DNA from 3 places in the Paenibacillus sp. EB106-05-06-XG162 genome. Region 2 is predicted to be linked to each of the others. Evidence: riboswitches for the same ligand, from Rfam matches in the RefSeq annotation. Region 2 holds a riboswitch; each other region holds the start of a gene.
The links. Region 2 has a riboswitch for cyclic di-GMP ahead of AC3WU2_RS17855 (MucBP domain-containing protein). Riboswitches for the same ligand answer to the same signal wherever they lie in the genome.
Positions count from the first base shown of each region.

Region 1: another riboswitch for cyclic di-GMP. It lies ahead of AC3WU2_RS07990 (class D sortase); the one in region 2 lies ahead of AC3WU2_RS17855 (MucBP domain-containing protein).
Region 3: another riboswitch for cyclic di-GMP. It lies ahead of AC3WU2_RS29635 (non-ribosomal peptide synthetase); the one in region 2 lies ahead of AC3WU2_RS17855 (MucBP domain-containing protein).

Region 1 covers NZ_JBYTDT010000002.1:472,667-474,936, reverse strand. Annotated here, with positions in the region: gene AC3WU2_RS07995 (Cna B-type domain-containing protein) at 1-563, opposite strand, end outside; gene AC3WU2_RS07990 (class D sortase) at 608-1,255, opposite strand; cyclic di-GMP riboswitch class I at 1,321-1,407, opposite strand; gene AC3WU2_RS07985 (ABC transporter permease) at 1,691-2,270, opposite strand, start outside.
Region 2 covers NZ_JBYTDT010000008.1:92,705-94,974, forward strand. Annotated here, with positions in the region: gene AC3WU2_RS17850 (ABC-F family ATP-binding cassette domain-containing protein) at 1-508, opposite strand, end outside; cyclic di-GMP riboswitch class I at 1,037-1,123, shown strand; gene AC3WU2_RS17855 (MucBP domain-containing protein) at 1,194-2,270, shown strand, end outside.
Region 3 covers NZ_JBYTDT010000027.1:31,546-33,815, forward strand. Annotated here, with positions in the region: gene AC3WU2_RS29635 (non-ribosomal peptide synthetase) at 1-1,093, opposite strand, end outside; cyclic di-GMP riboswitch class I at 1,184-1,276, opposite strand; gene AC3WU2_RS29640 (copper amine oxidase N-terminal domain-containing protein) at 1,375-1,857, opposite strand; gene AC3WU2_RS29645 (DUF6080 domain-containing protein) at 2,026-2,270, opposite strand, start outside.

The DNA of each region.
Region 1 (2,270 bases), on a different contig from region 2:
GCCTTATCCGGCTGGATATCACCAGCTTTGTAGAAAAATGGCTTAGAACCAGAACCGCCACTGGTTGGACCGGTAATCGTTACAGTTTGCATATCTAAATTTGTATCTAAATTTGTTTCAACATCTTTCTTTTGATCCGTTGCTACATTAGTACCCCGAACTGTAAAATAAAATTGCCCTCTAATATTTTGAAGTTTCTCAACTGTATCCGTAAATGTGCATATCACATTTGTTGGCGTAATTTGAACAGTACCAAAATCAACGCCTTCTTCATTTTTTAACGGGATGGATGCACTAAATCCTTGCAATTCTGGAGGCAATGTTAATGTTAGTGTATCTCCAGTCTTCATCTGATTTCCGGATTTATCACTAAAGTTCACTGTGATTTGCGTCTGTTCACCATAATTTAGTTCCTTTTTGTCAATCGTAAAACGATCAACAAATCCAGTAGTATTCAATTCTTGTGCATTTGCGATCATAGGTACAAAGCTCTGACCTATCGTAAACATAAGTATCATGAGCGTTAAAAACATTGAAAATACTCTTTTTGACTGCCTTTTCATACTGTGTCCTCCTATTTTCTGTTTTCTCCTAGGCTGCATTTGGGCTAATCTATTATTTTCCCTTTAATAATCAGACGATGCGTTGGGTTTATCATGGGGTCACAAGTAACAAGTGTAATCTCCTTATCCTTGCCGTCAGGGTTAAGCACCCACACCTCATCTGGCTTGACGCGTAACTTTTCCGTTACTGTGTATTCGAACTGCTCTTTTCCATTATTGACCTTGATGTAATCCCCCACAGCCAGCTCGTCCAACCTGTTGAAATTCCTTCCATATGTACGATTTCGGTGACCCGCTATGGCATAATTCCCAACTTCACCAGCCTTGCCTGTATTAGCAATACTAGCGACGGTTTTCCTCATGTTGGCTTGCGTTGCTCCATGAAGGATGGGAAGCTTTAAGTCTATTTTGTCAATCGTCAGAATTCCTTCTGCAGCTTCATGCTCTGGAGACTTGACTGTTGTATTGTCTTCACTGCCTCGGATTGCGGGAAGGGTAGATGTAGGCTTCACGGCTCCCTTCTGTGCTTGCTCTGTAGGTTCTTCTGCGCTATCAATATTAAGAAGACTGTCCTGCCACTCCTTTAATAGCTGTTCCTGCTGATAATCTTGATACATCTCTGTCAGTTTTGGAGTTACCAATAACATGATTCCGATCACCATAAGCAGGATGGCCGTGATTTTTTTGTTCATTTTCCCTTTCTACCCTCCTCTTCTGTCCTTTCAACACAAAAACGCCCGACTGCATTAACGATGTTAATTGCGGCCGGACGATCATAAGTCATGAACTCTTAGATTCCTAAGCTTTGCGAGCTAATCTTTCGATTAGGGTGCCAAAATTATGTAATTGCCGTCAGTTCAGATATACCCTTAATACAGCATGGAGTATAGATAATGTGTTGCAAAACAGTATATACGAACCATTAGCATAACCCAATATATAACACGGATATATGAATGTCAATTTATGAAAATAAAAAAACTGAAAATTTTTCATGTTATTCAAAGATTTTTCATTATTTTTCAAAGGTCAACTTATTTGAATATCAATCCTTTATCTCAACCCAAAAAAACTAGGGCTAGTTGCCCTAGTTCTTTACGATATATTAGGATTCAGCTTTCTAATCCCTATACCTCTTTCCGCTTCAAATGCAGTAATCCTCCAATGAAGAATAGAATGAAACTGCACGTAATCGTAATCAGAATATTTTCGATCGGCAGCGTGAAGGCACCGAAGTCCATCTCACTATGTGTCAACATGGCCAGTGAAGGTTGTGCCCAAGGATAGTAAGGTCCGAACTGGGCAGAGTTGACGATCAGCATATTGGGCAACGTCAGTGCTACATTAATAGCCAGCGGTGCGGCAAAGCTGCTCCATCCGATCGATACCCATAATTGTAAAGCCGCGAGCGGCAGACAAGCGACCCAACCGCTGATGATAGCTGGAAGCGTCAACTCCCAGTTCATTCCTCCGGAAATATTATGAAAGCTTACTGACGCAGCTAGGGAAGCGAGCATGAGCAGTTGGGTAACCGCAAGCAGCAGCACAACAATACTGAACTTTGCCATAAATAAGCCCGTTCTAGATACGGGCAAGCATAGCAGTGATTTCCAGCCTCCGCCGCTATGTTCATATCTGCACACAAACGCAGAGAATATTCCCGTCAAAATCGGAAGCAGCAGCATAGCGTGAAGTGTGAAGACGACG
Region 2 (2,270 bases):
GTTTCGTTCGTTGGCCGCCGCTCAGCTTGCTGACATCACGCTCCATGCCGAGATCCAGAATGCCAAGTCCCGCAGCAACCTCTTCAATCCGAGCGTGGATTTGATAAAAATCCGAGTCTTCAAGCTGGCTATGCAGGTCGCCGTATTGCCGTAATAGGGTGTCTAGATCGTTGTCTGCCTCGGCCATGTTCTCGGCCATGCCCAGCATGCGCCGTTCGATCGCATACAAATGCGCGAATGCGCTTTGCAGATAGGCTGCAATCGTCGTGCCGGGCTGCAAATGAATATGCTGCTGCAGATAGCCTACTTTGATCTGCGGCATCCAATCGATGCGCCCGGCATCTGGCAAAATCTCGCCTGCGAGCAGACGGAGGAGGGTGGATTTCCCTGCACCATTGCCGCCGACCAGGCCGACATGCTCTCCGCGCAGCAGGCGGAAGCTGATCTCCCGAAAATTCAATTTATCTCCGTACATATGGGTAACTTCTTCAATGTTTAATAAACTCACTTGTGTTCTCTCCTTTTCAATTTAGCTTGTGCTACGGCTGAATCGAGAGAACAGCAGAATTCGCAATCTTCTGTTTCATAAGAAACACTTCATGGTTGTATGAACGATGAAATCGTTATTTTTCTATGGTGGTATATACAAAAAAGACGAGGTGAATACACCTCGCCCACGATCATATCGGTTTCGTAAGAAAGGGATTGGCTTTTATCTACTGTTCTCGGATTCACTTTAACGGTAAAAATGGGCAGACTTCTCCCGTGTTAAGGTAATTCTCTTCTAAGAACAGTCGACAAAATTTCCATATCCTTTCCACCTCATGCGTTAGATTTTATTGGTTACTTCTATAGTATATGCAATTCTCTTCAGATGAGTCAACCAACGAAGGATCACGTAGTTTAAAATAACTTTAGATTCAAGAATCCCAAAATCAATTGACTTTGCTTCTATAAGTAGCATATATTAGTCAATGTAAATAGTTCCTTTATCCTACTTTAGACCTACATAGTGTCCATCTGCAACGACTAGAATTATATATTTCGGCACACTAACCGAAAGGTTAGGTCGCAAAGCCTCGGAGTCTAATGGTCTTTGACCGATGATAGTCCAGCTGCAATTACATCGTTATTGCAGCCGGACTTTTTTGCGTTTCCAAGGAGCTGAAATAATATATTAATAGGAGGTAGACATGAGACGAGGTTTTAGACTTGTAGTGACATGGATGTTCATCTTGTCCGTATTCACCGGATTCATCCCTGGTACGTTATCGACGGGCTCTGCAGCGGCTTCGAACGATCTGGTCTGGCCGAATCCAGGCGCGGTCAATCTGACGAAGAAGGCCGAACCGACAGGCACGCCAGGGGAATGGAAAGTAACCCTAACGGTTGAAGGAAAGAACATTAAGAGTAGTTCGGACGTGGTTTTGGTGATTGACCGGTCCGGTAGCATGAAAGGGACTCGGATGTCCAAAGCGATTGAATCTGCAAAGAGTTTCGTGGACAGATTACTTATCAAAGATTCGGCAACAAGAATTGCTGCTGTATCTTTTGCGGGAGACGTAACAGATGTTTCGGGGTTTAAGGATGTCTCGCAGAAAGAAACGTTAAAGAAAGATATCGGAACCATTTCCCCTAATGGTGGTACGAATATTCAAGCGGGGATTCACCGTGCTAGAACGCTGTTGGAGTCTAGTAAAGCGGATAATAAAGTCATTGTTCTTTTAAGCGATGGAGAACCAACGTATAGCTTTGAGGCATCAAAGGTTGTAGATTATACATGGTCTGAAGGCAATGCATTTTCCAAAGCGCTTCAGGATTTTAACTACAATGACATTATTGGATATGGTAACGATTATTTGTTATATGATTATGGCTATTCGATAGGAAACGGGAAAAATAAGTATAAAGTTGATAATAATGGTATAGGTACAGTCTCTGAAGCTAAATTAGCTAAAGATGCCAATATTGATATCTATTCCATCGGACTTGAAGTAGGGAACAACAGCAACGCGACAAACGTACTGAAATATAGCCAGAATCGTGGTTACTACGCATCTACGAGTTCTGATTTAGAGAAGGTTTTTAAAGAATTATCCAGTAAGATTTCTTACGCTGCACAGAATGCGAAAGTCATTGATCCAATGGGCGACATGTTCGACAAAACCAAGGGACCTGAGGTTTCGCAAGGTACAATTAAATGGGACAACACAACAGAAACGATTACGTGGGAAATCGGGAACATCGTCGAAGGATCCCCAGCAACGATG
Region 3 (2,270 bases), on a different contig from region 2:
CATAAGCCAGTTCGGAGCGAATGTCCGGTGTCAATAACAGCACCTGTGTCTGGCTGTCTTCAAGCATGAATTTCGTACGTTCCGCAGGGTAATTCGGGTCGATTGGCAAATAGGCCGCCCCTGCCTTCAGAATGCCGAGGACCGAGACGATCATCTGCTTCGAAGCGCCGGACATAATCCCTACGATGTCCCCTCGCTGTACCCCTTGCCCCATGAGGACTCGAGCCAATCGATTGGATTGTTCGTCAAGCTGTCGATAGGTAAGTGTCTCTTCACCGCATACTACAGCTGCATGATCCGGCGTTCGGTCTACTTGCTCCTCGAATAATCTATGAATGGTCGTGTCTGCCTTAAAGTCTTGCTCTGTATGGTTAAATGCCTTCAGGATATGCTCCTTCTCATCGGCGTCCATGATATCAATCGATTCGACCGCCGCATGAGGCTCGTTGCACCACGACACCAAAATATTCTCTAAATGACGGAGTAAACGTTCAACCGTTGCACTACCAAACGCACACTCCCGATAAAGTGCCTCCACTTCAATCGTTTCGGCTTCGACCGTGAATTGAAGCCGAATGTCGCTTTCTTGCAGCAATGCACGATGCGAGAGTTCGATCGACTTCCCTATGCCTATTACCGAATTGGAAGGCAGTACATATCCCGTCTCCTCTTGCATCTCCTGCAGCTGTCCAAGCGACATTGAAAACGGCCGTTCTTGATTCATGACGGCCTGGGTTTGCTTCACCAGCGCATCCATTGCATGCGAGGAAGCCATATTCATATGAACAACAATAAGCTTATCCTCATCAGGTAAAAATGCAGCGTATGTGATCTCTTCGGTACGCATATAGCGATGAAGAAGTATAGACCATGACGAGTACAATACAGTGGATAAATCTACGCCCGCCGAATCACAAGCTTGATGAATTGAGCGCAATGACTTTTCCCGGAATGAGCGTCTGATGGTAGACACGTTCACGCGGTCAATCGATTTCGAGTCCGGGACAAGAAATGTTTTATTATCCACACCTTCCCATTTGTTATGCCAATGTTCCTGTACGGTGTCCATATTGGCTAGAATCAAAGACATCATTTCACTCCTTCTGCGTTGAACCCTATTTGAGCACAAAAAAACAACTCTACCGAAATAAGGTGAGTTGTTTGACGAAATAACAAGTACACTTTCGGCAGCTGGCTGGCTGATCAACAATAACTGTTCATGTAAGCCCCTATAGCTTTGCGTCTCCGACTTTCGACGGATTTGCCCGTTATTCATTTGTGTTCAAGAGGTTTTGATTTTAGTACAATGTACCTATTCTATTTTACTATGATATTTTCATTTTTCAACATGTTTCACTTTTTTTCAATGCATTTTCAAGAATTATCATAGTAACCATAGTCGTATCCGGCATCATCGAAGATAAACCGTAGAACTTCTCCTTCTGGGAAAGTGTAACCAAAATGATGATACCCTTCACCATGCTCTAAAGGCGGCGCATCCCCCGAGATTTTTGACAGTCTTGACGCAATCTTGCGTGCTTCCGTCAGATCGCCGTGCATCAGCGTATCATATGCTTTCTGGCCCGTAGGCTTTCGGACGATGACACGATTGTCTTGCGCGAAATACTTTACATAAGCGCCAAGCGTCTCGCTGATGAACCGAAGCGGCACATAGGTCAGTCCGTTCTTGTTCACGACTGCGGCGTCAATCGGAACGGATTTGCCGTTCACGGTTGCCTTCTTGTCCCCTTCCCGCAATTTTACCGGAATTTTGTTATCTTTCGTATGAAACATCACAATGCGTGTCTTCGGATCATAAGCAGAAACAAGCCATGCCGGATCCGTCAGCGCACGCAATTTTCTCCGGAAGCAAAACGGGAGCTGCCGATAGCAAGCTCCCGTTTTGTCTTATAAATTATTAATATGATAAACAATTAATAACAAAAGAAGCCGAAGACTCCTCGCTGTCCTTGTACCCGGTTCGGACCGTTTCCGCTCGGATCCGCATAGCACGCCGTTCTAGTCTTACTTCTTCCCCGTGTTGGAAACGTTCAGTTCCACATATGACTTTTCAATATACGTTAGAGTCTGTATATGTTTGATGATGTTGTTACTTAGGGTTACGATTATAAACACCAGGATAATACCGATCCATACTTTTCTCATGAATCCATGACGGATCTGCATAACGAAGCTTGCACTGAGTAGGAAGAAGGCAAATAGATAATGTCCTGCATACAAGTACATATCATATTTAAACGCAGCAAGAC